DNA from 2 places in the Pseudoalteromonas sp. NZS11_1 genome. Region 1 is predicted to be linked to the other one. Evidence: predicted binding sites of a transcription regulator. Region 1 holds the regulator's gene; the other holds the start of a gene.
The links. Region 1 encodes NrdR, which represses ribonucleotide reductase genes. Its sites were predicted from a motif close to AAACACNANATNTNGTGTTT; they were not measured.
Positions count from the first base shown of each region.

Region 2: the regulator NrdR is predicted to act here: its motif matches at 9,215-9,234, upstream of nrdA (class 1a ribonucleoside-diphosphate reductase subunit alpha).

Region 1 covers NZ_JADYXK010000026.1:39,863-55,261, forward strand. Annotated here, with positions in the region: gene thrA (bifunctional aspartate kinase/homoserine dehydrogenase I) at 1-2,213, shown strand, start outside; gene thrB (homoserine kinase) at 2,223-3,158, shown strand; gene thrC (threonine synthase) at 3,170-4,453, shown strand; gene glyA (serine hydroxymethyltransferase) at 4,723-5,979, shown strand; gene nrdR (transcriptional regulator NrdR) at 6,084-6,533, shown strand; gene ribD (bifunctional diaminohydroxyphosphoribosylaminopyrimidine deaminase/5-amino-6-(5-phosphoribosylamino)uracil reductase RibD) at 6,700-7,824, shown strand; gene I6F44_RS16090 (riboflavin synthase) at 7,851-8,504, shown strand; gene ribBA (bifunctional 3,4-dihydroxy-2-butanone-4-phosphate synthase/GTP cyclohydrolase II) at 8,534-9,646, shown strand; gene ribH (6,7-dimethyl-8-ribityllumazine synthase) at 9,747-10,211, shown strand; gene nusB (transcription antitermination factor NusB) at 10,227-10,637, shown strand; gene thiL (thiamine-phosphate kinase) at 10,684-11,658, shown strand; gene I6F44_RS16115 (phosphatidylglycerophosphatase A family protein) at 11,655-12,140, shown strand; gene I6F44_RS16120 (ligand-binding sensor domain-containing diguanylate cyclase) at 12,179-15,265, shown strand; gene dxs (1-deoxy-D-xylulose-5-phosphate synthase) at 15,339-15,399, opposite strand, start outside.
Region 2 covers NZ_JADYXK010000007.1:46,090-61,488, reverse strand. Annotated here, with positions in the region: gene I6F44_RS07585 (TonB-dependent receptor) at 1-132, opposite strand, end outside; gene I6F44_RS07580 (YkgJ family cysteine cluster protein) at 348-737, opposite strand; gene I6F44_RS07575 (hypothetical protein) at 1,022-1,201, shown strand; gene I6F44_RS07570 (hypothetical protein) at 1,401-1,829, shown strand; gene I6F44_RS07565 (alpha/beta fold hydrolase) at 1,958-2,953, opposite strand; gene I6F44_RS07560 (hypothetical protein) at 3,118-3,465, opposite strand; gene I6F44_RS07555 (hypothetical protein) at 3,519-3,929, opposite strand; partial or broken gene I6F44_RS07550 (hypothetical protein) at 4,223-4,695, shown strand; gene I6F44_RS07545 (DUF1287 domain-containing protein) at 4,756-5,310, shown strand; gene yfaE (class I ribonucleotide reductase maintenance protein YfaE) at 5,345-5,617, opposite strand; gene nrdB (class Ia ribonucleoside-diphosphate reductase subunit beta) at 5,617-6,747, opposite strand; gene nrdA (class 1a ribonucleoside-diphosphate reductase subunit alpha) at 6,813-9,095, opposite strand; gene I6F44_RS07525 (HAD family hydrolase) at 9,504-10,184, opposite strand; gene ubiG (bifunctional 2-polyprenyl-6-hydroxyphenol methylase/3-demethylubiquinol 3-O-methyltransferase UbiG) at 10,184-10,894, opposite strand; gene gyrA (DNA topoisomerase (ATP-hydrolyzing) subunit A) at 11,071-13,770, shown strand; gene serC (3-phosphoserine/phosphohydroxythreonine transaminase) at 14,092-15,174, shown strand; gene aroA (3-phosphoshikimate 1-carboxyvinyltransferase) at 15,174-15,399, shown strand, end outside.

The sequences.
Region 1 (15,399 bases):
GCTGTGAAGGTTTGAAAGCTGACGTTGAAAAAAGTGGTGTAGTAGTTACAAGTTGGCCAAACTTAGGCGAGCTTAAAAATAAACTAGATGGCGTATCACTTATACAATGTTGCCCTGATCAAGTTCGCGCATTTGTAATTAGCTTTGGAGAGCGCGTTAGTGTTTCTTTAATGCAGGCTTTATTGAACTCGCACGATGCAAGATACTTAGAAGCAACAAGCTGTATCGCTTCAACTGGCGGTTATATCGACGCCGAGGCTGATTTAGTAACAAGTAAAGCGCGCTTTCAAGCTGTGCTTAAAGAAAGCCCTGCAACTATCTATATCATGCCTGGTTTTACAGCGAGTAATGACAAAGGTGAACTTACAACGCTTGGCCGTAATGGCTCAGACTACTCAGCAGCCATTGCTGCGGCATGTTTAGAAGCTGAGATTTGCCAAATTTGGACTGACGTTGATGGTGTATACAGTGCTGATCCTCGTTATATTAAAAAAGCGACTAAAGTAGATTTTTTATCTTATAAAGAAGCGATGGAGCTTTCTTACTTTGGTGCAAAAGTACTTCACCCTAAAACAATTTTACCGTGTGCTAAAGCAGGCGTGCCGTGCGAAATTAAAAATACGCATAACCCAGACGCACAAGGCTCATTAATTGGTAACGATTATTCATCAGATGAGCCAGTAAAAGCGCTTTCGAGCCTACAAGACCTTGCAATGCTAACTGTCTCAGGGCCAGGCATGAAAGGCAAAGTAGGTATGGCGTCTAAGGTATTTAACGCGCTTGCTCACGATAACGTATCAATTGTATTGATCACGCAGTCATCATGCGAATTCAGCATTAGCTTTTGTGTACACGAAACAGACCTAGCACTTGCACTTGATGCGCTACAAACTGCATTTGAGCTTGAATTACAAGCAGGGCTTATTGAGCCTGTACAAGTGCAGCGCAATTTAGCCATTGTTACTTTAGTGGGCGATAACATGCGCGCGCACCGTGGCTTAGCGGCTAAGTTTTTTGCATCGCTTGCACAAGCGCAAGTAAATATTGTGGCAATTGCACAGGATTCTACAGAAAGTGCTATTTCAGCAGTAATTGATGGCGAACTTTGTAACGACGCCGTAAAAATATGTCATGAAAACTTTTTCACGCATGTGCCGTCAATTGATGTGTTTTTACTAGGTTGTGGCTTAGTAGGGCAAGAGCTTATTAATCAGCTTGAGCGCCAACAAGCGTGGCTGGAAAAACGTAATATTAAACTTAACTTGTATGGTGTTGCTAACTCTCGCCAATTACACCTTGATAGTGAAGGTATTGCTTTTGGTGATTGGCAGCAAAAATTGGCCTCATCCGAGCAGGCGTTTGATTTAAAACTAGTAGAGCAGTTTGTTAAGCAAAATCATTTAGTAAACCCTGTGCTTGTTGATTGTACGTCGTCGGATGCACTTGCTGCGCAGTATGTAGACTTTTTAAATGCAGGTTTTCATGTGGTTGCTGCCAATAAAAAAGCAACAACAAGCTCATACACGTATTACCAAGATTTAATTGCAGCAACGCAAAAGAATAATCGTAAATTTTTGTACGAAACGAACGTTGGTGCAGGCTTACCAGTAATCGACAACTTACAGTCATTATTTGGTGCCGGTGATGAGTTATTAGAGTTTAGCGGTATTTTATCAGGCTCACTTTCGTATATGTTTGGCGCACTTCAAGATGGTTTATCACTTTCTGAGGCAACAATTAAAGCCAAAGAAAGTGGCTTTACTGAGCCAGATCCTCGTGATGATTTATCGGGTACCGATGTAGCACGTAAGTTATTGATCATCGCTCGCGAAGCCGGTATGAAATTAGAACTAAGCGATATTGAAGTTGAGTCTGTATTACCACCAGGTTTTGCACAAGGTGATAGCGTTGATGAGTTTATGGCAAAACTACCAAGCTTAGATGCTGATTTTAATGACCGCATTCAAAGCGCTGCGAGCGAGGGTAGGGTACTTCGCTATGTAGGCACAATTAAAGAAGGCCACTGTAAAGTAGGTATTGAAGCGGTAGATGCAAAGCATGCGCTTAGTGTCATTCGTGATGGTGAAAACGCACTGGCTATTTTAAGCCAATACTACCAGCCACGTCCGTTTGTAATTCGTGGTTATGGCGCCGGCTCGGAAGTAACAGCCGCGGGTGTATTTGCTGATATTTTAAAAACGTTATCGCGCTAGGAGCTCGTTATGATTGAAGTATATGCTCCGGCGTCTATTGGTAATTTTGCAGTGGGTTTTGATGCACTTGGCGCAGCGCTTGCGCCAATTGATGGCAGTTTATTAGGCGATGTAGCCGTTGTAAGCGCAGCACCAAGCGACGAATTTATTTGCACAGGCGAGTACGCTCACAAGTTACCCAGTGATGCTAATGAAAATTTAGCGTACCAGTGTTTAGTGCATTTTAGAGCGCATGTTGCGCCTACTATGCCAAGCGTAAAGCTCGAGCTTAAAAAGAACTTACCAATTGGCTCAGGGCTTGGCTCTAGTGCGTGTTCGGTAGTGGCTACCTTTGCTGCCCTTGATAAGTTTGCACAAACTAATTTAAGCCAGGTTGAGCTAATTGAGCTTATGGCTGACTTTGAAGCTGTGGTAAGCGGCGGTCGTCATTACGACAACATTACGCCATGTTATTTAGGTGGTTTGCAGCTAACGGGTGATTTAATTCCTGATAAATCGATTGCACTGCCGGTTGATGAAAACTGGTATTACGTAGCTGCATTTCCTGGTTTTTCGCTAAATACAGCAAAAGCGCGTTCTGTTTTACCAAAAGAGTTGAGCATGCATGCAAGTGTTGAGTTTGCTCAGCGTTTGTCGGCATTTAGTAGCTTACTGTTAACTAGCCGTTTTGACGATGCGCTAAGCATAATGAAAGATGAAATAGCAGAACATTACCGCGCACCGCTTATAAAAGGTTTTAGTGAAGCCAAAGCAAGCTTGCCAGCACTGGGCGCTGAAATAGTCAGTATTTCGGGCGCAGGACCAACCTTATTTAGTGTGTGTAAAACACTTGAAGCTGCACAGCAATGCGCGCAGTGGTTAGAAACCAATTACATTAACGAGCAAGGCTTTTGCCACATTTGTAAATTAGATAACGACGGCACGCGTCAATTAACAGTTTTATAGGATAGTTAGTCATGCAATTACATAATTTAAAAGATAGCTCACAAAAAGTGTCGTTCGTTGAAGCCGTAAAAACAGGTTTGGGTCGTAACCAAGGTGTGTTTTTCCCAGAATCACTAGCCCCACTGTCCGATGTTGATGCATTGCTTGATATGGACTTTGTTACGCGCAGCGGCAAAATATTATCTCACCTAATTGGTGATGAGTTACCAAGCGATACCGTGGCACAAATGGTTAAAAATGCATTTAACTTTCCAGTAAAGCTGGTGGAAGTTGAAGAGAACACATACTGTTTAGAACTGTTTCATGGTCCTACACTTGCGTTTAAAGACTTTGGTGGTCGCTTTATGGCAGAGTGTTTAACGCAGTTTAATAAAGACGAGAAAGTAACTATTTTAACAGCAACATCGGGCGATACCGGTGCAGCTGTAGCGCATGCTTTTTACAATAAACCAAATATCGATGTTGTTATTTTATACCCTAAAGGCAAAATTTCACTTGCTCAGCAAAAGCTATTTACTACGCTAGGTAACAATATTCATTGTTATGCAGTTGAGGGCAGCTTTGATGATTGCCAAGAGCTAGTTAAAAATGCCTTTTTAGATGAAGAAGTTAAATCAACACTTGGGCTTAACTCAGCTAATTCAATTAATATTAGCCGTTTAGTTGCTCAGGTTTGTTACTACTTTGAAGCCATTGCACTGCTACCAAAAGAAAAGCGCGCAACAGCGCATATATCAGTGCCAAGTGGTAATTTTGGTAATGTGTGCGCCGCAATGATTGGTGCGGTTATTGGTTTACCTGTTGGCAAATTAAGTGCAACAACAAATCAAAATGATACTGTGCCGCGCTTTATGCTTGATAAAAACTGGACGCCAAACGCAACGCTTGAGTCGCTTTCAAATGCGATGGATGTAAGTAAGCCAAACAATTGGCCGCGTGTACAAACAATGTTAGATAATAACTGGTTTAGCTACGATAATTTTTATTCAACAAGCGTAAACGAGCAAGACACGCAAGCCGTGATGAAAAAAATTCAACAAACTGGCTATGTTGCAGAGCCTCATACTGCTATTGCTTACCAAGGTCTTGTTGAAAATCGTGCACCTGGTGCAGCGGGTATCTTTTTAGCGACAGCTCATCCTGCTAAGTTTAAAGAAAGCGTAGAGGGTATTCTAAATATTGAATTAGGTATGCCAAAACCACTTGCTGATGCACTAGCAAAACCATGCCTAGCAAGCGATATGAACGCCGATTACGACGCGTTACGTACCGAAATGCTCGCTAAATTAGGCTAAGTTAAATTAAAAGGAAAAGCGGCTTGAGCCGCTTTTTTTATAACTTTATACGGATGAATACACTTAGTTATATTTACTAATTAAATGTAGTAAATATAATTCATTTAAAATTATTATGGCTTTATAAAAAAATATCATCTTAAAAGAGCTGTGAAATAGTTTCAATCCCTGTTTAAATATCCTCAACTTAAGAGCGTAGGCAAAGAGTCGTTTAAAGCGTACAATAAAGCCTCTAAAAAACACCATACACGTTGCCCTAGGAGACCCCAATGTTAGAACGTAGCATGAATATTTCGGATTTTGATCCAGAGTTATTTGACGCGATAACCAAAGAAACTGCTCGCCAAGAAGAGCATATCGAACTAATCGCTTCAGAAAACTACTGTAGCCCACGCGTACTAGAAGCGCAGGGTTCACAGCTTACAAACAAATACGCAGAAGGTTACCCAGGCAAACGTTATTATGGCGGTTGTGAGCATGTAGATGTTGTTGAGCAATTAGCAATTGACCGTGCTAACGAATTATTTGGTTCTGACTACGCAAACGTACAGCCACATGCTGGTTCGCAAGCTAATGCAGCTGTTTTTCTAGCATTATTAGACGCTGGCGATACTGTATTAGGTATGAGCTTAGCTCATGGTGGTCACTTAACTCACGGTTCTCACGTAAGCTTCTCTGGTAAGCTTTACAATGCAATCCAATACGGACTAGATGAAGCAACTGGCGAAATTGATTACGCACAAGTTGAAGCACTAGCACTTGAGCACAAACCAAAAATGATTATTGGTGGTTTCTCAGCGTACTCAGGTATTGTTGATTGGGCTAAGTTCCGTGAAATTGCTGACAAAATCGGTGCTTATCTGTTTGTTGACATGGCTCACGTTGCGGGTTTAATTGCGGCAGGCGTTTACCCAAGCCCTGTTCCTCATGCACACGTTGTAACTACAACTACGCATAAAACACTTGCAGGCCCTCGTGGTGGTTTGATTATTTCTGCATGTGGCGATGAAGCAATCTACAAAAAGCTTAACAGCGCTGTTTTCCCTGGTGGCCAAGGCGGTCCTTTATGTCATGTTATTGCAGCAAAAGCAGTGGCATTTAAAGAAGCACTTCAACCAGAGTTTAAAGTATACCAAACACAAGTTGTTAAAAACGCAAAAGTAATGGTTGCTGTAATGCAAGAGCGCGGCTACAAAATCGTTTCTGACAAAACTGAAAACCACTTATTTTTACTTGATTTAATCGATAAAGATATCACTGGTAAAGATGCAGATGCTGCCCTAGGCAACGCTAACATCACAGTTAATAAAAACTCAGTACCGAACGATCCACGCTCACCATTTGTAACATCTGGTTTGCGTATTGGTTCTCCTGCAATTACTCGCCGTGGTTTTACTGAAGTAGAATCAAAAGAGCTTGCTGGCTGGATTTGTGACGTACTAGATAACATCACTGATGAATCTGTACAGGCGCAAGTTAAAGAAAAAGTAAAAGCAATTTGTGCAAAATTACCTGTTTACGCTTAATTGCATAAGCGGCAGTAATTTAGAGCACATAAGCCCTAATTTTTGCTAAGATAAAAGACCGCTATTTAGCGGTCTTTTTTGTTTTAAAACGGAAGTACCGAGCTATGCATTGTCCATTTTGTACCGCAAAAGATACTAAAGTTATTGACTCACGCCTTGTTGGCGGAGGCCATCAAGTTCGCAGGCGTCGTGAGTGTAACGACTGCCACGAGCGCTTTACTACATTTGAAGGCGCTGAACTGGTTATGCCTCGTGTTATTAAACAAGACGGCAGCCGCGAACCATTTAACGAAGATAAATTATTAAATGGCTTAAATCGCGCACTCGAAAAACGCCCAGTGAGCACAGAGCAAGTAGACGAAGTAGTGAATATAATAAAATCGCAACTACGCGCAACGGGTGAGCGAGAAATTTCAAGCCATTTGGTGGGTGAATGCATTATGGAAGCCCTCAAAAAGCTCGATAAAGTAGCGTACGTAAGGTTTGCCTCTGTTTATCGCTCGTTTGAAGATATACGCGAATTTGGCGAAGAAATTGCCCGCTTAGGGGAGTAATACCAATTTTATTAAAAACATGATCATTCTATCGCATTAAATAGCGCACTCACTGCGTTAAAAATTATTTATATAGAACAACTATATGTCATAATTTTCGCCTTGTTATTGCGCTATTTTCTTAGCGCTATAATAGACCACTTATTTAACGCAATTGGTATAATAAATGCTGAACCAAGTTCCTTTTACCGAACATGATGAAATGTATATGGCACGCGCCATAGAGCTTGCCAAAAAAGGCCGTTTTACTACCACGCCTAACCCTAATGTTGGCTGTGTATTAGTTAAAAATAATCAAATAATTGGTGAGGGTTTTCATCAATTAGCTGGTCAAGGTCATGCTGAAGTAAATGCACTGGCAATAGCTGGCAATAATGCAAAAGGTGCAACGGCTTATGTAACGCTTGAACCGTGTAGTCATTATGGGCGTACGCCACCGTGTGCTGAAGGCTTAAAAAAGGCGGGCGTTGTAAAAGTAATCGCCGCTATGGTTGATACAAACCCACAAGTTGCAGGCAAAGGCCTTAAAATACTGAGCGATGCCGGTATTGAAGTTGCTTATGGATTACTTGAATCACAATCTCGCGCACTTAACGTTGGCTTTTTTAAGCGAATGGAACAAGGCTTACCTTATGTGACCTGTAAAATGGCAGCAAGCATAGATGGTAAAACAGCGCTTAAAAATGGGCAAAGTAAGTGGATCACAAGTCCCGCTGCTCGCCAAGACGTACAATTATATCGAGCGCAAAGCTGCGCTATTTTAACCGGTGCCGATACCGTGTTAGTAGACGATGCTAAACTTAATGTGCGACTAAGCGAGTTGCCTTGCACGCTACCTACCGATTTACCGCTTCGCCAGCCCGTGCGTGTTATAATTGATTCACAGAATCGTTTAACGCCCAACCTTGCTTTATTTAAAATCCAAAGTGATGTAATAATATTTACGACTAAGGTTGATAAATCACTGCAATGGCCGCATTTTGTAAAGCATATTGAAGTAAGTGAAAGTAACGGCAAAGTTGATTTACAGGCTGTTTTAGAAAAGCTTGGGCAACTGCAGTTTAATAATGTTTGGCTTGAGAGCGGAGCAACACTTGCTGGTAAAATGACAGAGCTTGATTTAGTTGACGAGTTTGTTTTTTATTTGGCGCCTAAATTAATGGGCCATGATGCAAAAAGTTTAGTTAATTTTCCTGAATTGACGAGTATGCAAAACACCGTTGATTTAACATTTAATGAATGTGCGCGCATTGGTGACGATTTACGTATCACCGCGTTAAAAACTCATTAAAATCACTTAATAAAAAGAGTAGCGCTATGTTTACTGGGATAATAGAAGCCACAGGCAAAATTGCTTTATTACAAAAAAAACAAGGCGACTTAGCCATTCGTATCCAAAGTGCTGACCTTGATATGGAAGACGTAAAGCTAGGCGACAGCATTGCAACCAATGGCGTTTGCTTAACCGTAGTTGATAAACATATTGACGGTTTTAGTGCTGATTTATCTAACGAGACGATTGGTTTAACCGGTTTTGCTCACTATGCTTTAGGGCAAACGGTGAATCTTGAAAAAGCCATGCAACCTGTTTCGCGTTTAGGCGGTCATTTAGTATCTGGCCATGTTGATGGCATAGCAACTATTACAAGCATTACAGCAAACGCTCGAGCAACAGAATATTGGCTTACAACCGAAGAAAATTTAATGAAATACATCCCGTACAAAGGTTCGGTATGTATTGATGGTATAAGCCTGACAGTAAACGCTGTAGAAGGTAATAAATTCAAATTAACAATTGTCCCACATACGAGTGAGCAAACCACAATTGCTCACTTTAAAGTAGGCACTCAAGTTAATTTAGAAGTCGATCAAATTGCACGTTATTTAGAGCGCCTTATAAAAGGTGCAGAGCAACCAACGGGCTCTGATATTTCGATGAGCTTACTCGCTAAAGCGGGTTTTATTAAATAACGAAACAGATAACTTATACGAGCAAATTTATGAATTTACACAGCGCACAAGAAATCATAGACGACATTAAAGCCGGTAAAATGGTTATTTTAATGGATGATGAAGATAGAGAAAATGAAGGTGATTTAATTATCGCCGCAGAGCATATTAGCGCAGAGGCTATTAATTTTATGGCCACTCATGGCCGTGGCTTAATTTGTTTAACTATGACGCAAGAGCGTTGTGAGCAACTTGATTTACCTTTAATGGTTAAAAATAATGGTGCTGCATTTTCGACTAACTTTACAATGTCGATAGAAGCATCAAAGGGTGTTACTACAGGTATTTCAGCAGCAGATAGAGCGCGTACAGTGCAAGCGGCTATAGCTAAAGGCGCAGTACCAAGTGATATTGTTCAGCCTGGTCATATTTTTCCAATTATGGCACAACCTGGCGGCGTATTAACTCGCGCAGGACATACTGAGGCTGGCTGTGATTTAGCGCGTTTAGCTGGGCTTGAAGCATCATCTGTTATTGTTGAAATACTTAATGCCGATGGCACCATGGCGCGTCGCCCTGATTTAGAAGTTTTTGCGAAAGAGCATGATATTAAAATTGGTACTATTGCTGATTTAATCGAATACCGTAACTTAAATGAAACAACAATTGAGCAAGTTGCAAAATGTAAGTTACCAACTATTCACGGTGAATTTGATTTAGTTACTTACAAAGACACAATTGACGGCCAATTACATTACGTATTGCTTAAAGGCGATATAAAAGAGCAAGAACCGACAAATGTACGTGTACATTTGCAAAGTACCTTTAACGATATCCTACTTTCAGATAGAAGTGCTGACCGTAGTTGGGGCCTTTCAGAAGCAATGGCTTATATCGCTAAAAATGAAGGTGCTTTAGTTATTTTAGGTAAGCAAGAAAGCACTGAAGAGTTAGAGGCAACTGTGAAAGCATTTGCAGCAGCTGATGCTGGCGAAAGCGTTACGCCACGTAAATTCAAAGGTACCTCTCGTACTGTTGGCGTAGGTTCGCAAATACTTGCAGATCTTGGAATTAAACAAATGCGATTAATGAGTCGCCCTAAAAAGTACCATGCACTTTCGGGCTTTCATTTAGAAGTTGTTGATTATGTTGAGCCACAATAAGCATCACGCTTAAACTAGGCTATTATTTTATTTTTATGGTATGATGCGCAGCAATTTTTGCGCAATCGCAACCGCTTGAACTTATTTTTAGGGTTATCAAATGAAAATTATTGAAGGTAGTAAGTACGCTCCTGGCAAAAAGTTTGCCATTGTCATTTCTCGTTTTAATGACTTTATCGGTAGCAGCCTCCTTGCAGGTGCTGTTGATGAGCTAAAACGCACTGGTGGCGTATCTGATGACGACATTACCGTTATTTATGTACCAGGCGCGGTAGAATTACCTTTAGCGGCTAAACGCGTTGCGGCAAAAAAAGAGTATGATGCAATCATCGCATTAGGCGTAGTGATCAGAGGTGGTACACCACACTTTGACCTAGTTGCTGGCGAATCAAACAAAGGTCTTGCGCAAGTATCACTTGAGTATGATATCCCGGTTGCATTTGGCGTATTAACCACAGAAAGCATTGAACAAGCAATTGAGCGTGCTGGCACCAAAATGGGCAATAAAGGCGGCGAAGCTGCTTTAGGCGCGCTTGAAATGGTTAATGTGTTAGATAAAATTTAAGTTTAAGGAATTTTTGTGAAACCAGCAGCAAGACGTAAAGCACGTATCTTAGCACTCCAAGCCGTTTATTCTTGGCAAATAAGTGGCAATTTAATTGCCGATATCGAACAACAAATGTTGATCGAAACAGACGTTACTAAAATTGATGTTGAATACTTTAAAGATTTAGCGACGGGTGTTGCTGTAAATTATAAGCAACTAGACGAAGCTGTATCACCACATTTAACACGTCCGTTTAATGACTTAGATATGGTTGAGCGCGCAATTTTACGTTTAAGCAGCTATGAGCTTAAGTTCCGTGAAGATGTACCTTATAAAGTTGCTATCAACGAAGGTATTGAGCTGGCCAAAATATTTGGCGCTGAAGACAGCCATAAATTTGTAAACGGTGTACTTGATAAAGCTGTTAAGCATTTACGCAAGTAAGTAAACCGTTAAAGAGGGGAGCCGGCATAGGCCGGCTTTTTTGTGTATGAAGGAATTTGAATTAATTAACCGCTACTTTAAAGGTCGCGGGATCACCCGTCGTGATGTAAACCTAGGTATAGGGGATGATTGCGCTTTAGTAACCGTTCCACAAAACTGCCAACTTGCCGTTACAACAGATACTCTTGTTGCTGGCGTACACTTTTTTGATGATATTTCCCCTCGTGCATTAGGTCACAGAGCGCTTGCTGTTAATTTAAGTGACTTAGCGGCAATGGGCGCTGAGCCAACATGGGTTTCAGTTGCGTTAACCTTGCCAAGTATTGACCCACAGTGGATTGAAGAGTTTACTGAAGGCATGCATGAAATTGCAGAATACTTTAATGTGCAAATTATAGGTGGCGATACCACGCAAGGCCCATTAACTATCACTATTTGTGCAAAAGGGACTGTACCAGAAGGTACTGCACTTCGCCGTAGTGGTGCGAAAGTGGGTGATTGGATTTATGTTACAGGTCCGCTAGGTGACGCTGGACTTGCAATTGAGTCTCGCAAACAAGGTATAAGTATTGAGCCAGAACATTTAAAGTACTTAAATAAGCGCTTTGACTTTCCAACACCGCGTGTTGCTGCAGGACAGGTATTGCGAGGCCTTGCATCATCGGCTATTGATGTATCGGATGGTTTAATTGCTGATTTAAGCCATATACTTGATATGTCGCAAGTAAATGCAGTTGTGAATATTGAAAGTATTCCGACTTCAGATGCAATGCAAGCAAGCCTTGATTTTAATCAGCAGCTGCCATTTATTCTCAGTTACGGTGATGATTACGAATTAATTTTTACTGTACCTGATAGCAATAAAAGTATGCTAGAAATAAAACTACGCCAGTATGGTGTAGATGCAACATGCATAGGCCAAATCAAAAGTGGCGATGGTCAAATTGAACTTTTACACAACGGTGAAAAGTTTGATTTTAAGCAGCAAGGTTTTGAGCATTTTGCAAAGGAGCTGGTTTGAACAAAAACCGAAAGTTTAATTTAAAGCGCCCACATCAGTTTTTTGGTTTGGGTTTTGGTACTGGGTTAGCCCCTAAAGCACCTGGTACATTTGGCACTTTTGCTGCACTGCCATTCATTTTTATGACTATGTATTATCCGCTATGGTTGCAAATTGTATTTGCCGTAGTGATCAGTATATTTGGTATATGGGCCTGCGGTAAAACGGCTGATGATTTAGGCGTGCACGACCATCCTGCTATTGTATGGGATGAAGTGGCAGGCTATTACATTACAATGATTGGTGCAGCACTTAGCTGGCAAACATTACTCGTTGGTTTTTTGTTATTTCGCTTTTTTGATATAGCAAAACCTGGCCCAATCCGTATGCTAGACAAACGAGTACATGGTGGTTTAGGTATTATGGCCGATGATATACTTGCGGGCGTTTTTTCGCTTATATGCTTACAGGCGCTAATAAAAGTGGGTTTACTACCCTTTTAATTTTTTATATTTGATTTGTTTAACTAGGTGGCAGCAATATGATGCGATTTTTACTGGTTTGTGTACTGATGTTGTGCGCGACACCAAGTTGGGCTTCAATTAGTGATTACGTAGTTAAGCAATGGAATATAAAAGATGGTCTACCTTCGCAATCACTTAAAAGCGTAGTACAAGACCAGCAAGGCTATATGTGGCTTGGTACTCAGTTTGGCTTAAGCCGTTTTGATGGCACAACGTTTACAAACTACAACACGCAAAATAGCCCGTTCTTGCCTAGTAATGGTATTAATAAACTTTTAGTCGATTCTAGTGGCTTATTGTGGGTAGGTACTAAAAGTGGCTTGGTAGTTATTAATCCTGCCACATTTGCAGCACAAGAGTTTAATATTAAAGGTCCAGTAAGAGATATTCTTGAGGACTCTAAAGGCAGCATATGGATTGCGGCTAATGGTTTATACTATGTAGATAGAGGGCAAGTTGATTTACGCACTCAAGTAAATGGTCCCCTACCTATTGTTAATGCTACCGTAATTACCCAAATTGTTGGCTCTGTTAGCCAAATGGCACTCTCTCCTGAAGGTATTTGGCTGGTTAATGATCGTCATTTATTACGCCTTACTAAAAACTCATCAGATTTCTCTAAACTACGTTTAGAGCTTACCGCTAAAATATCGTTACCAGAGCGCTTAGCGCAAACCATAGTGCACGATTTATCATTCTTAAACGGTAATTTGTATATAGCCTCTGAGCTAGGTGCATACTTTTTAGATTTAGATGACGAACTAAGACCTTTTCCTTTACCTAATGCAAATAACTCAGCCGTTTATAAGTTTATGAGTGATACCGATGGTGGCTTATGGGTTTCGACTTATGGACGTTTATTATTTAGAGATAAAACCGGTGAGTGGCAATGGGTAGAGCCAAGCCAACTTGATCAAAGCATATGGTTTGCTGATATTTTTAGAGATGATAAAAATAACGTTTGGTTAGCAAGTTTTAGTGAAGGCTTATGGCTTGCCCATGAAGGGCGGGTAGAAAGGCATTCAGCAGTTTCAGATATGACCGAGTCTGTTATGGCTATTAGCCAAGCTCCAGATGGAAAACTGTGGGTTGCTAACAAAAGCGGCATCGGTTATTTCGATTTAGATAAAAGTTTTATTAATTTAGTTCCAAGTAGTAAATATGGATACGCGTCAGTACACGATCTACAATTCGATGGTGAACGATTATATATAGCCACGGGGCGCGGCTTATTTGTTTTTGAAAACAAGACACTCTATACCGTCCCTGGTCGAGCGCTTCGCGATAACCCGGTATTTGCAATAAGTCGCTCTAGTAAAGGCGGTTTTTGGATTGGCACCGGACGCGGTTTATATCGATTAAATTATGCTGGTTTAACGCCTTTTGCATATAACGCTTTTTTAGGTAGTAAGTTTATTACCTACGTATTGGATAAAACAAACTTTGGTGTGATTGGCACTAGTAAAGGCGCATATTACTTTACAGACCGTGGCATTGAAAAAATTGGTGACCAAACAACACTTGAAAGTGCATACGTAACTAGCGTGCTACATATAGATGGCGTGGGTATTTTAATCGGCTCTCTTAACGATGGGCTTTTTTACAGAAGTACGCAAGGGCAGTGGCGTCAACTCGATGCAGCTAATGGTTTACCGTATGGGTCTATATTTAGCCTAGAATATGATGAAAAGTTAAAACATGTTTGGGTAAGCACCATGAAAGGTGTTTACAGAATGCCTGTAGAGCAATTTAAAACAGAGATAAAAAGCTTAAAAGTTGAAGAAGTGATTTCATCTTTTGACCGTCAACTCGATGGTAAAGCGAATCAATGTTGTAGTGGACTTGGGCATGATGCGGTAGCAGACACCGGCAATTCTATTTGGTACCCAAGCTTACAAGGTGTTGTTGAAATACCTAAAAATGTAGAGCTATTTGGTGTGCTTGCATTAAAGCCAACAATAGAAACAATAACAACACCACTTCGTCATTTAACCACCGCTGCGCTTGGTAAAAAACCATCATTAGAAACAGACGAGCGTGATATAACGCTAACTTACACAGCTATTGATTACTATGCACCAAACAGTATTGAATTTAGATATAAACTAAGTGGCTTAGATAGTGACTGGCGCTATGCTAATACGCGACGTGAAGCTATTTATACTAACTTGCCTCCAGGCTCGTTTTTGTTTCAATTAGAAGCGAAGCGCCAAGGTGAAGACTGGACTAAAGCGCAAGAAGTAGAATACGGTTTTGTAGTGCCTGAGCGCTTTGACGAAACTATTTACTTTAGGCTTTTAATTACCAGTGGCTTTATTTTGCTTTTCTACCTTATTTTTTGGGTGTTTAGAGCGCAAGAGCGTAGAAAACAAGAAGCATTAGAGGGCTTGATCACCGAGCGCACCTTAGAGCTTCGTCAAGCTAATGATAAATTAGGCCAAGTGAATTCACAGCTTAAATTAGTTAGTCACTCAGATGAGCTAACAGGGCTGCGTAGCCGTCGCTTTTTGTTTGATCAACTCCCTAAAGATATTGAACACTTTCAACGTAATTCACAATCGCTGCAGGCACAAGGCAAGTCACTGGTGCTGGTAATTATTAACTTTGATAATTTCAGCCGTATTAATGATGCCTATGGCCCAATTGCAGGTGATAGCTGCTTACAGCAAATGGCTGCATTATTAAATTCGCGTACGCAGGGTTCTGACTATGTGGCACGTTGGAGTGGTGATGAGTTTTTACTATTATTACGTGATTTTAAATGCAATAAAATAGACAGCTATGCTTCAGATCTTTGTAAAGTAATAGCGGCTAATTCATTCCAATTACCAAATGGAAAAACAACTAATATCACGGCATCAATTGGTTGGTCATTTTATCCATTACCACTTTTGGGTGGGCAGGTAATTAGCTGGGAAACATCTATTAACCTAGCTGATATTTCATTGCACCAAGTTAAAAAGCGCGGTGGTGATGGTGTTGCAAATATTACGTTTGATGATCAGCTTGATGCATTTGAGTTTGAACAAAATTCTAACGTTGATCAACAATTAGGTATTTTACAAAGCAATGGCCTAGCTGATATTAAAGTGTGGATGCGCTGATCAGCAATATTTGATATTAAAAAAGGAGCCTAGGCTCCTTTCTTAATATGCTCAACTTTAGATGTATAGGAAGTTAATTAATGAACGCTTTAATAGCGGTTAATATTCCTTGCTCGCCTAACCCCATTTCATTG
Region 2 (15,399 bases), on a different contig from region 1:
GACATGGATAGAGGCATTTTTAATTGGTTGATTTTTATCATCCATTACTTTACCAGTAACGGTTGCAGCCAAAGCTGATTGAGAACATAAAACAGAAAAAATAGCAGAGGAGATTAATGTTAACTTTGTCATGGATATATTGGTTCGTGGTTATTATGTTGTGATATAATATAACACCGCAAAATTAACGAATCAACAATGTTATAGTATAACTTTGTGTTTTGCGATGAATAATCAAAAAATGACGATTAAGCCAATATTATAAAAATTCAAATAATAGGTTTGTGAATAGGAAACTTATCTATTTGATCGAAGAACTCATAGCGCTAGCCGGTAAATCTATGTATTTAATAGCGGCTATCTATCATTATCGCATCTAGTTTATGCTGCGCTCTTGTCTGATTTGTTATATCTACAGATTCAATCATTTCGCATTCGTCGCGGATCATCTCTGAAATAAGACTAGGGTAGTGGCGGCAGTCTTCTGGGCGGTCGAGGTAAATACTGCAGGTATACATGTTTTTAGCGAGAGGATCTTTTTTAGGCGCAATTTCTAAAAATGGGCACACTTGAAGTCTTAAGCCTGTTTTTGGGTCAAACCAAATTTCGTTGTTTTTAACGTATTCATAAATTTCGGGGTTAAAAAGCTCCCATAAATCTATTTCTTCTTTTGTTGCGCTTAAATCGCCGCCGCCATATTTAATACAGCATTTACCACACTGGTTGCATTCTTTCATAATTGGCTAATTTAGTTGGCTGTTAACGAATTTAAGTTAGTTATTAGTGTAGCACCAAATTTATTATTAACGCTCTACTGAATTTACCCATCCTTTAATTTTTGGGTGTGTAAACAATAGTTAGATACAATAACTTAAGTTAAAACCCCTTGTTACATTTTATATAGTACAGGTTTTATTTAATGGTTTACTCTAAAGGTAGCGAAAAATGTTACAAACCCCGCTTGAGCAACTGTGTGATTGTTAAATGTTGCTGAGTGCAGATACCTAAGCAGGGCGTTATTATGAAAGAGGCTGTCACTAAGTTAAAAACAGAATTTAATGCAAAGTTATTGTATTGGAACAATCTTAAAAGTAGCAAAGCTAAAGCGGCAATCATCCTATTATTTTCAGTTGTCATTGCACTTAAAGTGTTTACGACCATTTTTACGTTGGATTGGGTTGCAAGTTTATTCAGCGTTTAAGTTTACCAAGAGTAATTGCGATAAAGTTTAATCACAGAGTGTTTAACGCCTACGCGATGTTCATTATTAATGTATTATTACGCTATACACCAAATTAAATAAATCAGTTGTTTAAATACGTTTTATAATGACTGTAATGATACATTTTAGCTAAATTGAGTGAGTAAATGAGTTTAGCTGCATTAAAGGATAACCAGTGATGATGAATACAAAAGTATATAAAGCGGTACATGATCTAGCAGAAGATTTAATGGCGGCGGCTAACAAAAATAACCGTGAAAAGTTTGAGTCGTTATTTGCAGAGTTAAAAGCTATTTGTATTGAAAACGAAAACACTTCAAAAGATCACCCTGTACAATGGGAAACTTTAGCTGATTTTACCGAAGAGTTAGAAGAGGCAATTACTACTTACGAAAAAGCATTAGAAAAGTCGATTGCGATTAATAACAAAGATCACATGTCGTCGGTTTCTTTTTCAATGGCTACATTACAGCTTGAGCTTGGCCAAAAAGATGAAGCTATTAAAAACCTTCAAAATGCTAAAGTCAGCGCCAATAAAATTGAAGACAAAGAGCTTAAAGCTGAAATACACGACCTACTAGAGTCGCTTATTGAAGAAGAAGGTTAAATACATAACTTATCCATATTAAATGTGATTTATGTGGATTTAGCTTGAGCTTAATAAAGCGCTGATGGTTTATACCCTCAGCGCTTTTTTATGTTTGCTATAAATACTAAACCAAAAGAAAAGGCTTACTATTGAGCTAGGTTATTCATAAAATCGACAATGTACTTTGCAATTTCTACTGGTTTTTCTTCAACGCTAAAGTGCCCTGAATCGAGTAAATGCAGTTCAGCGTTCGGTACATCTTTTAAGTATGCTTTAGCGCCTTCGGCTATAAACGCAGGGTCGTTCTTACCCCATACAATTAACGTTGGTGGTTGGTACTTGCGTAAATAAGCTTGCCACTTTGGATAGTCGAGAAGGTTGTTGTAGTAATCTTGTAGCAATTGCACTTGAATTACTCTATCAGCTTTGGTTTGTAAAAAGTGAAGATCATGCGTCCAGCTATCTGGGCTCATCACTTCAGGGTTACTTTGTACGTCTCGTAAATACTGCTTATTAATAATGGCTTGTTCAGACGTGAACGAATAAATTTTATCTTGCTGAGCTTTCGAACTATCTTCATTCGCGGCTTTAAAAAATGCTTGCCTCGGTAGGGTTAGCCCCTCTAAATACGCATTACCATTTTGTACAATAAGTGCATCAAGTTTATTAGGGTTATTTAACAACATTCTAAAGCCTACAGGTGCTCCAAAGTCTTGTATATATAGGCTGTAGCGCTTTACTTTAAGCGTTGTTAGTAACCTTTCAACGTATTGAGCTAGTAATTCAAAAGTATATTTTTGAGTTTCTGGGTTTGGGCGTTCGCTGTATCCTGAGCCTAAATAATCGGGTGCAATTACATGATAACGACCTGATAAAAGCGGGATCAATTCTCGGTAGCTGTGTGAAGACGACGGATAGCCATGTAAAAGCACAATGGTTTGCTTATGCTGGATGCCAGCTTCTCGGTAAAATATCTTTTTACCGTTTACATTTGCATATTTGTAAGCGGTTTTTGAAGGCCATACAGCATCAGCGGCATATACCTGAGCGGTAAGCGTAGACATTGAAACTAGTAAAAACACAATAAAAGAGACGATGTGAGCAGGTTTTACTTTAAGATTTTTTTGTATATCTGGGTGCATAAGTAAACTCGTTATTTTTGGTAATGACGCTTTATTAATTTACCAGACCCGTTATTTACACAATTGTATTCAGATAATAACGTTGTAGTTTCACAGCAAAGAAGTGTACAGCAGGAGTAAGTGCAGCTTTGGACCTTACAAGATACTTATGAGCCAACAGTGGGCTAGGGCGTTAGCTCTTTATTGGCCGCTTTTTTGTATTTGAAATAGCTTATTAAATAAACGGCTATTGGAATCGTTGGGCTTAAAAATATGTGAGGATGAAAATAGATACCACGTTCGTCATATAGAAACACATATAACACGACCGCAAACGTTGAAGGTAAGGGGAAGATGATTGCGCCGTGCCCAACAGCAGCAAATAGTGTCCACGAGAAAACACTAGGCCAAAGCACTGCTCTGATGTAAGCACCTTTATTAGTCGCTTTAGCCTTTTTAGCGTAATTACGTGAAACAAAATAAGATATTACCGTTGGAAACAAAGTTAAAATGATACTTAGCAGTATAAGCATAGTGATTCAATTCCTTTTGATATTATTTGCATAACCCAGTTTTTCACAATGTGTTAATTGGTTTGAGTTAATACCGTTTTTAAAGCAACAATTTGCTTAATTTCATCAGCTGTTAATGCTTTATATAACCTAGGATAGGGCCAACTATAGCCCCATCTGAAAGTCGATGGTATATAAGGGCTGCCACCAAATCGAACTCCAGCAAGCATAAGGTTCGCTATACTCGTTTCGCCGGCTTCAATAACACACTGTTGCAAGGCTTTATCTGCTTCTAAACGTTGCCAATAAGTGCCACCTTGCCAGTAGGCGTAGTCATGCGCTTTACAACATGCAAGCCACAACTTTTTATCTTTTGTCGTGCCGTCCGGAAAAGCACTACAGCCATCTGATGTGAACGGTTTTATATTTTCAGCATTTGCTGTATTACTTAATATGACAAGTAAGACAATGGGACTGAAACGCATTATTTTCATGCGAAAGAGTGTATTAGTAAAATTATATATGATTTTAAGTGTTACTGTTTTAGTTACAAATAATAACACTTTAAAAAGTATAAAAAAGGTTTTTACTGTTTATAGACTGGTTATGCTTATATGATAATTTTGATTTAGAGCTTTTTGTTTAGATACTCTATGCGTTCTATTTTCTTCGCTAGTTGCGAGGTGTTAATACTAAAAGTGCTGGTTAAAAAACTTACTACAATATTAGATTAAGGTTTACACATGGTGTGTTGCATTTGTACTTTAGGAGAGGAGCTGTGCTAGAACAAATAGAAAATTGGATTGACGCTACAAATTTAAAATACAGTAGTCAAAAAGTGAGTTGTGATAAATTCAGTAATGAATTTTATGGGTTTTATCCTACCGAGCTTTTAAAAAACGCGTATTACGTTGTTGTAGACCAAATACCAAAGCCAGACTTTGCGGGTCTGCGAGAAATGGGCCTAGGTGATTTTGTCAATATGGACGCGGCGGGTATAACGTATAAATATACTTATTATATACTTCCCCACGTCGCTACTAATTTAAGGGTCCATTTTCATGAACTTGTTCATGTTGCGCAGTGGCTTGAGCTTGGCGCTAACGCATTTATGCTTCGTTACATTAGTGAAATTCAACGAGAGGGATATCACCATGCTCCGCTCGAAAAGATGGCATACCCGCTTGATGATCAATTTGCTAGTCGTGGTAAAAAATAGATGTGCCAAAATATGTAACTCATACTCTGTAATTAGCGCAGAATTTTAAAGGAATTTATATGAACAAAACGTTAGGATGCTTTTTTACTTTAATGTGTATTGATGCACAAGCTGTAACGTTTGAAAAAGGTATAGTATCAGCCTTACTCGAGCGAACAAAACACAATATTACCTACGATGGGGCTTATCACTCAATTGCTTACCCAGGTGGTGATGTGCCTAAAAATATTGGGGTATGTACCGACGTTATAATCAGAAGTTACAGAAAGTTAGGCATCGATTTACAGAAACTCGTGCATGAAGACATGCAAAATAACTTTACACTGTATCCATCTAAACGTATTTGGGGTTTAAGTAAGCCTGATAAAAATATAGACCACCGACGTGTTCCAAATTTACAAGCTTACTTTGAGCGCCATGCAAACGTATTAAGTAAATCCAACAAAGTGAGTGATTATAAAACCGGCGATATAGTAACGTGGATGTTACCAGGTAATTTACCTCATATAGGCATGGTGATTAATGAATCATCTCAAGATACAGATAATCCGCTTATTGTGCATAATATTGGGCGTGGGCCGCAAAAAAGTGACATGCTTTTTGATTACAAAATTACAGGGCATTACCGGTTTGTTCCACAGTATTGATGCGCTTAATAAACGGTATATGTAAGTATTAATCTTATTTCAGATTAATACTTACATTGCCATTGGGTTTACAGCAGCACAACAGTATTTCGCCTTCGCGCACAAACGCAAGTGGCTCTTCGTTGTACTCAACGTTACCTGATACTAACGTTGCCCTACAAGCGCCGCAGTAGCCTTCGCGGCATTGGAATGCAACGTCTATTTTCATGGATTCTAAGCAGTGTAAAAGAGAAGGGCAGCCAGCGGTAAACTCTATACACTGGCTGTTTTCTGCAAGTGTTACACTTGCAGTAGACTTGTCACTCATTATAAATCAAAATCACCAAATTCTGATGCATCAACTTGAGAGTCTATTTGACCAACAAGGTATGAGCTAATTTCTGCTTCTTGAGGCGCTACTTGCACGTTATCAGACACTAACCATGAGTTTATCCATGGGATAGGGTTACTGTTATTTTCAAACTGTGCTGGCAAACCAATCGCAGTCATACGTGCATTGGTAATGTATTCAACGTACTGACATAAAATATGTTTATTTAAGCCAATCATTGAACCATCTTTAAATAAATACTCAGCCCACTCTTTTTCTTGCTCTGCAGCATCAACAAACATTTTAATCGCTTCGTCGCGGCACTGAGCAGCAACAATCGCCATTTCTGGGTCGTCTTTACCGTCTTGCATAATGTTTAAAATATGCTGAGTACCCGAAAGGTGAAGTGCTTCATCGCGCGCAATAAGCTTGATGATTTTAGCGTTACCTTCCATCAATTCGCGCTCAGCAAATGCAAACGAACATGCAAAACTTACGTAAAAGCGAATCGCTTCAAGAATATTTACCGACATCATTGCAAGGTAAAGTTTCTTTTTAAGCTCAAACAAATTCACGATAACGGTTTTACCATTAATCTCGTGTTTGCCTTCACCGTATAAGTTGTAAAGCGATACAGAGTTGATTAAGTCGTCGTAGTATTTAGTTACGGCATCAGCACGTTCGCTAATTTTATCGTTGCTAACAATGTCATCAAAAATAAGTTCAGGTGCTTGTGTTACGTTACGGATAATATGCGTGTATGAGCGGCTGTGAATTGTTTCACTAAATGCCCACGTTTCTATCCATGTTTCAAGCTCTGGTAGCGATACAATAGGAAGTAGGGCAACGTTTGGCGAGCGACCTTGCACACTATCAAGTAGAGTTTGGTATTTTAGGTTACTTAAAAATATATGCTTTTCGTGATCGGGTAACGCTTGAAAGTCTAAACGGTCTTTACTTACATCTACTTCCTCAGGACGCCAAAAGAAAGACAGTTGCTTCTCGATTAATTTTTCAAAAATTGGGTATTTTTGTTGGTCGTAACGAGATACGTTTACAGTTTGGCCAAAAAACATTGGCTCTTGCATTTGGTTATTATGGTTTCGGCTAAAAGTAGTATAAGACATGTTTATCACTCAAAAAACTATCAGAAAAAGCGGGCTTAATGCCCGCTTAAAATAAAAATCAGCAGTTATATTTTACACGCGCCGCCTTCACAATCATCATCTTCCACTTCTGGAGTATCTTCTTGCATATCTGAGGCACCATCACGAGTATTGTGGTAGTACAAGGTTTTAACACCTAGTTTGTACGCGCTTAATAAGTCTTTTAATAAGACTTGCATAGGTACTTTACCGCCTTCGAACTTGTTTGGATCATAATTTGTATTTGCAGAAATGGTTTGGTCTACAAATTTTTGCATTATACCAACAAGCTGCAAGTAACCATCGTTTGATGGAATGTCCCACAGTAGCTCGTATTGATCTTTTAAACGCTCATACTCAGGAACAACTTGCTTTAAAATACCGTCTTTACTTGCTTTAACGCTAATATGTCCACGTGGTGGCTCAATACCATTTGTTGCATTAGAGATTTGCGACGATGTTTCTGATGGCATTAACGCACTTAGTGTTGAGTTACGCATACCGTGCTCTTTAATATTTGCACGCAGTGTATCCCAATCAAGATGAAGTGGCTCATCACAAATTTTATCTAAATCACGTTTGTACGTATCTGTTGGCATAATGCCTTGTGAATACGTTGTTTCGTTAAACTTAGGACAGGCACCACGCTCTTTAGCAAGCTCGTTTGATGCTTTCATCAAGTAGTATTGAATCGCTTCAAATGTTTTATGAGTCAGTGCATTTGCGCTGCCATCTGAATAACGCTTACCGTTTTTAGCTAGGTAGTATGCGTAGTTAATCACGCCTATACCAAGTGTACGACGACCCATAGTTGCATTTTTAGCAGCTGGTACTGGGTAGTCTTGGAAATCAAGTAAGTTATCAAGTGCGCGTACTGCAAGTTCAGCTAGCTCTTCAAGCTCATCAAGTGATTCTATTGCACCTAAGTTAAACGCAGACAGTGTACAAAGGGCAATTTCGCCTTCTTCGTCATTTACGTTATTAAGTGGCTTAGTTGGCAATGCAATTTCTAAACATAAGTTAGATTGGCGAATAGGCGCAACTTTAGCAATGAACGGGCTATGTGTATTACAGTGATCCACATTTTGTAAATAAATACGACCTGTACTTGCACGCTCTTGCGCAAACATAGAGAAAAGCTCAATCGCTTTAATGCGTTTTTTACGAATCGATTCGTCTTGTTCGTATTTTACGTAAAGCGCGTCAAACTCAGCTTGGTCTTCAAAAAATGCATCGTAAAGACCAGGCACATCTGATGGGCTAAATAACGTAATGTAGTCGTCTTTAATTAAACGAGAGTACATTAGTTTATTAAACTGTACGCCGTAATCTAGGTGACGAACGCGGTTGTCGTCTACACCACGGTTATTTTTAAGTACAAGTAGGTTTTCTACTTCTAGGTGCCAAAGCGGGTAGAACAATGTTGCAGCGCCGCCACGTACACCACCTTGCGAACAACTTTTAACAGCTGTTTGAAAGTGCTTATAAAAAGGAATACAACCTGTGTGGTACGCTTCGCCGTTACGAATATGGCTACCTAGCGCACGAATTCGACCAGCATTAATACCAATACCTGCGCGTTGTGAAACGTATTTAACAATAGCTGACGACGTTGCATTGATTGAATCAAGGCTATCGCCACATTCAATTAATACACACGAGCTAAACTGGCGAGTAGGTGTACGTACACCCGACATAATTGGCGTTGGTAGAGATATTTTAAATAACGATACTGCGTCGTAAAAGCGCTTAATGTAAGAAACGCGTGTTTCACGTGGGTAGTCAGAGAATAAGCTCGCTGCTACTAAAATATATAAAAACTGTGCACTTTCGTAGATTTCACCCGATACACGGTTTTGAACGAGATACTTACCTTCAAGCTGTTTTACAGCCGCGTAGCTAAAGTTAAGATCGCGAGAATGATCAAGATATGCATCAAGCTCGTCTAATTCTTGCTCTGTGTAATCTACTAATAAGTGAGCATCGTAGCGTTTATCGCCAACCATTTTTGTTACGTGGTCAAATAAACGTGGTGGCTCAAATTGACCATACGCTTTTTTACGTAAATGGAATACAGCTAAACGTGCCGCTAAGTATTGATAATCAGGCGATTCTTTCGAAATCTGATCCGCTGCTGCTTTAATGATGGTTTCGTGAATGTCTTTAGTACGAATACCGTCGTAAAACTGAATGTGCGATTTTAATTCAACTTGCGAAACCGAAACGTTGCTTAAACCTTCGGCGGCCCATTCAATAACGCGATGGATCTTATCCAGATCAAGAGGCTCTTTGCGCCCGTCACGTTTGCTTACAGATAACTGTTGGTTCATTTGCCTGTATTCCTTGGGAATTATGTATTTTGACCAATGCTTTATGCCTCGCCGAAGCAAGGTACATAATCATTTATTATAGGTTTCACCGTATTGGCGAATTTAATTGAATAACATTTGGCCACAATATCTGGTGTTGTTCAATTTAGAGATCACAAGATAGTGTGGTCTGAGTTGTTTTGCAAGGGACATAATTGCCCCTGTTTGTGGATAACTTTGGGATAACGCATTTGTGTTAGTAGACACTCACCTTCGAACAATCATTTAAGTTGAAATATGCAAAAATCAACTAATGATCTGCTAAATTTACTCATTTTAAAAATAAATTTTGACTGCTTTTTTTATCAGCAAGCTTTGTGTGAAAACTAACACAATCACAATATATAGTGTTTAATAATTAACATAGCACTATATATGGTTAAAACCATCAATTGGGCTTTGCCAGTTAAAATTGGCTTCCCAACCTATCGCTTCATCTTTACTTGGGATGTAACCCCAAAGTGCCGTTGCGGTATGCATACCTGCCGCTTTGCCTGCTTGTATGTCACGTTGTGCATCACCAATGTATAAACAACGGCTTGGTTCTACCTGCATAAGCTTTGCACAATGTAGCAGTGGTAAAGGTGATGGCTTAGCTTCAGCTAATGTGTCGCCACTTATTACTACACTGGCATTTTTTAATGCGGGAATAGCTGCCACTAAAGGATCGGTTAAAAACCCTGGTTTATTAGTCATGATCCCCCATTTGATCTTTTTCTGATCAAGGGCGATAAGTAACGATTCAACTCCGCTGAAGCAACGTGTGTGATTTGCTATGTTTGTGGCGTACTCGTCAACTAATTGCTTTATAAGCTCGCTTTGGGGTTGTTTAGCCCATAATTCTTTAAAACCAGCCTCTAATAATGCGCCTGCGCCGTTAGATGCCGCAGGACGGTATATATTACTACTAACAGGTTCTATTTTATTGCTAATAAGGACTGCGTTTAAAGCGGCACCTAAATCATCAGCTGTGTCGAGTAGGGTGCCGTCTAAATCAAATAAAAATGCATCGTACTCAATAAGGGGTAGGGGGGCTTGAGAGTTAGCCATTAAGCTAACTTCTCAAAATAAAGTATGTAATTTACGCTAACGTCACTATTGAGCGTATATTGCTTTGATAGTGGGTTATAAGAAAGCCCTGTACTTGCACGAACTTTTAAACCGGCTTGCTCTGCCCATGCAATAAGCTGTGCAGGCTTTATAAACTTTTTATGGTCGTGTGTACCTTCAGGCACCATTTTTAAGAGTTTTTCAGCGCCAACAATCGCGTATAAATATGCTTTAGGTGTTTTGTTCAGGGTTGAAAAAAACACGTCCGCGCCTGGTTTGGCAAGTGCAGCTACAGCATGAATGATAGATGCTGGGTCGGGAACGTGCTCAAGCATTTCCATACACGTTATTACATCAAAGCGCTCAGGGTACTGTGTTGCAAACTCTTCTGCAGGCACTTTTATATAATCTACATTTACGCCAGTTTCTAAACTGTGCAACTTAGCAACGGTTAGAGGCTCTTGGCCCATATCGATGCCAGTTACTTTTGCACCCATACGCGCCATGCTTTGGCTTAAAATACCGCCGCCACAGCCAACGTCGAGTGTTTCTTTATCGAATAAGCCTTGCGTTTTGTTTGCTATAAAGTCTAAACGTAACGGGTTAATTTCGTGAAGAGGTTTGAATTCTCCGTCTAGGTCCCACCAACGCTCAGCGATGGCTTCAAATTTTGCTATTTCTGCGTGATCTACATTTTGATGTTCGGTCATAAAATACTTCCTCGTCAATCTGAGGCCATTATATAGGGCTAAATTGATAAATCGCAAAGTTTTGCGCCTGTAAATTAAAATTAATTGTGATAGCATGGCTGTTAGAAATAATAACAATACTCTTAATACCCAATACCGGGTTGTTGAGAGCTGATACTGAAGGAATGTGATATCAAATGACTGATCTCGCCAATGAAATTCTGCCAGTCAATATTGAAGACGAGTTAAAAAACTCCTACTTAGATTACGCAATGAGCGTAATAGTAGGACGTGCATTACCAGACGTACGTGACGGCTTAAAACCTGTTCATCGCCGCGTTTTGTTTGCAATGAACGAGCTTAGTAATGACTGGAACAAGCCTTACAAAAAATCGGCCCGTGTGGTCGGTGACGTAATCGGTAAATACCATCCACACGGCGACAGTGCAGTTTATGACACGATAGTTCGTATGGCTCAGCCATTCTCACTACGTTATATGCTTGTAGATGGCCAAGGTAACTTCGGTTCGGTTGATGGTGATTCAGCAGCGGCAATGCGTTATACAGAAGTACGTATGGCAAAAATGTCGCATGAGTTATTAGCCGATCTTGAAAAAGAAACGGTTGATTTCGTTCCTAACTACGACGGCACTGAGTTCATCCCTGACGTGTTACCTACGAAAGTCCCTAATTTATTAGTGAATGGTTCGTCGGGTATTGCAGTAGGTATGGCTACAAATATACCACCACATAACTTAACTGAAGTTGTGAACGGTTGTTTGGCACTTATTCAAAATCCTGATTTAACTATTTTAGAGTTAATGGATTATATTCCTGGTCCTGATTTCCCAACGGCTGCAATTATCAACGGTAAAAAAGGCATTGAACAAGCCTATTTAACTGGCCGTGGTAAAGTGTACATGCGTGCACGCGCCGACGTCGAAACCGATGAAAAAACAGGCCGTGAAACAATCATCGTTCACGAAATTCCTTATCAAGTTAATAAAGCCCGTTTAATTGAAAAAATTGCAGAGCTTGTTAAAGATAAGAAAATTGAAGGTATTAGTGCACTACGTGATGAATCAGATAAAGACGGTATGCGTATCGTTATTGAAATTAAACGTGGTGACGTAGGCGAAGTTATTTTAAATAACTTGTATTCACAAACTCAGTTACAAACTGTGTTTGGTATGAATATGGTTGCATTAATTAACAACCAACCTAAGTGTTTTAATCTAAAAGAAATGCTTGAAGAGTTTATTATTCACCGCCGTGAAGTAGTAACTCGTCGTACCGTGTTTGATTTACGCAAAGCGCGTGACCGTGCTCATACGCTTGAAGGTTTAGCAATTGCGCTTGCAAACATTGACCCAATTATCGAGCTTATTCGTAAATCACCTACACCTGCTGAAGCTAAAGTTGCTTTAACTGCACGTCCGTGGGAATTAGGTCATGTACAAGGTATGCTTGAAAAAGCAGGCGAAGATAATGTAGCCCGTCCAGATTGGCTTGCTGATGATTTAGGTATTCGCGACGGTCAATACTATATTTCTGAGCAACAAGCTCAAGCAATTCTAGATTTGCGTTTACACAAGCTTACTGGTCTTGAACACGAAAAAATCTTAACTGAATATCAAGCGTTATTAGAGTTAATTGCTGAGCTACTTTATATTTTGGCAACACCTGAGCGTTTAATGGAAGTTATTCGTGACGAACTAGTTGAAATTAAAGCGCAGTATGGCGACGAACGTCGTACTGAGATTAATGCAGCGGCTCACGATATCAGCCTTGAAGACTTAATTACTGAAGAAAACGTTGTTGTAACGCTTTCTCACGAAGGGTATGTGAAGTATCAGGCATTGTCTGATTACGAAGCACAACGTCGTGGTGGTAAAGGTAAGTCAGCAACGAAGATGAAAGATGAAGATTTCATTGAACGTCTGTTAGTTGCAAATACACACGATACTATTTTATGTTTCTCTACGGCCGGTCGTTTATATTGGCTTAAAGTGTATCAGTTACCACTAGCAAGTCGTGCAGCGCGCGGTAAGCCAATTGTTAACTTGTTACCACTTGAAGCTGATGAACGTATAACTGCTATATTGCCGGTACGCGAGTACGCAGAAGATAAATATATCTTTATGGCAACTGCATTCGGTACAGTTAAGAAAACACCATTAACGGCTTACAGTCGTCAACGTGCAAGCGGTATTATTGCTGTTAACTTAAATGATGGCGATAGCTTGATTGGTGTTGATATTACCGATGGTAGCAACGAAATTATGTTGTTCACTGATGCAGGTAAAGTTGTACGCTTCAAAGAAGCTGAAGAAACAACAGTTGTTGATGAAAACGGCAACCCAGTATTAGACGAAGAAGGTAACCCTGAGATTCGCTTCAAAGGTGTTCGCCCAATGGGTCGTACTGCTACAGGTGTTCGTGGTATTAAAATGCCAGACGAGCAACGCGTAGTATCGTTAATTGTACCAAAAACTGACGGTGCCATTCTAACGGTAACTGAAAATGGTTACGGTAAGCGTACACAACTTGAAGATTACCCATCTAAGAGCCGCGCAACACAAGGTGTTGTATCAATTAAGGTGAGTGAACGTAACGGTGCTGTTGTTGGTGCTGTGCAAGTTGATGACAACGATGAAATAATGATTATTTCGAATCGTGGTACCTTAGTACGAACTCGCGTTAATGAAGTTTCAACGGTTGGACGTAACACACAAGGTGTTATTTTGATCAGAACTATTGACGGAGAGCAAGTAGTTGGTTTACAACGTATAGAAGAGATTGAAGTTACAGAAAGTGACTTAATTGGTATTGAAGACGTTGAAACAGTAGATACGGTTATTGATGAAGTAGCGGATGATAATCCTCCTTCAGAATAATTGATATTGAAAAAGCGGCCTTGGCCGCTTTTTTTAATGTTGTTGAAAAAAATTAATAGGGTGTGAAATTATACTCATACCAATTCGCTTAATTAAGAGATCTATTTTGAGGGTGGAAAAACGTGTTGATAGCTAGGCAAAAAATTCACTATTTAGTTGTTCTAAATGAGAATTTTTTAACGCAAGTAGCGACACGTTTAGCCCCGCAAAATGATTAAGTATTATTGCGGATTGGTATTATTCATTAAATTTTAAAGGTTTAGCGGATTGGTATTAAATGTTCATGCTTAGTAGTTAAATTACTGGAATGAGGCAAAGGTAATGAGTAAATATAATTTTTGTGCGGGGCCAGCTATGCTTCCGCAAGCGGTTATGAAAAAAGCGCAAAAAGAGTTTCTAGATTGGCAAGACCTAGGTGTGTCTGTGATGGAGATTAGCCATCGCAGTAAAGAGTTTTTAGCGCTTACAGCTAAATGTGAAGCTAGCCTTCGTCGCCTAATGAATATTAGTGATGAATTTGAAGTGCTGTTTATGCATGGTGGTGGTCGTGGCCAGTTTAGTGCTGTGCCATTAAACTTACACCAAGAAGGCAAAACAGCGTTTTATTGTGAGAATGGCGTTTGGTCGAAAAGCGCCAGAGATGAAGCGAATAAGTTTACTCAAACGTCTTTTACGGATGTCCGTAATGATGCTGATGGTGAGTTTTCAATTAAAGACGTTGCTGACTGGGAATTACCAGAAGACGCTGCGTACATACACTATTGCCCTAATGAAACTGTCGATGGCTTAGAGATTTTTGATGTACCAAGCCACCCAACAGCTCCGATTATTGCTGATATGTCTTCAACTATTTTATCGCGTGAGATAGACGTTAATAAATTTGATTTGATTTACGCTGGTGCGCAAAAAAATATCGGTCCATCGGGCATATCAATTGTTATTGTTCGTAAAACATTACTTGAGCGCGAAGGTTTGCCAAAGCCCGGTATTTTAGATTACGCACTTGAAGCAAAGCAGGGCAGTATGTTTAATACCCCACCTACCTTTGCTTGGTATTTAGCGGCTGAAGTATTTGAATGGCTTGAAAGCAATGGTGGGGTAAAAGCCATGGAAGCACAAAATATTGCTAAAGCAAATTTACTGTATGATTTTATCGATAACTCAGATTTTTATTCCAATATAGTCGCTAAACATTGCCGCTCACGCATGAATGTTCCATTTTGGTTAAACGATGAAAGCTTAAATAGCAAATTTGTTGCTCAATCAAGCGAGGCCGGTTTACTTGCACTTGAAGGTCACCGAATTGTGGGCGGTATGCGCGCAAGTATTTATAACGCTATGCCTCTTGAAGGTGTTCAAGCACTTGTAGATTTTATGGCTGCATTTGCAAAGGAGCACAGCTAATGGAGCAGCTCCGTTTAGAACCTATTTCTAAAGTAAATGGCACGGTAACCCTACCAGGTTCAAAGAGTCTATCGAACAGAATTTTATTATTAGCAGCACTGGCAAACGGTACCACCGTTGTAGAGAACTTACTTGATAGTGACGATATACGCCATATGCTGGGTGCTTTAAAGTTATTGGGTGTAAATGTAACTTTAAATGATGAACACACTGTAGCGACCGTAG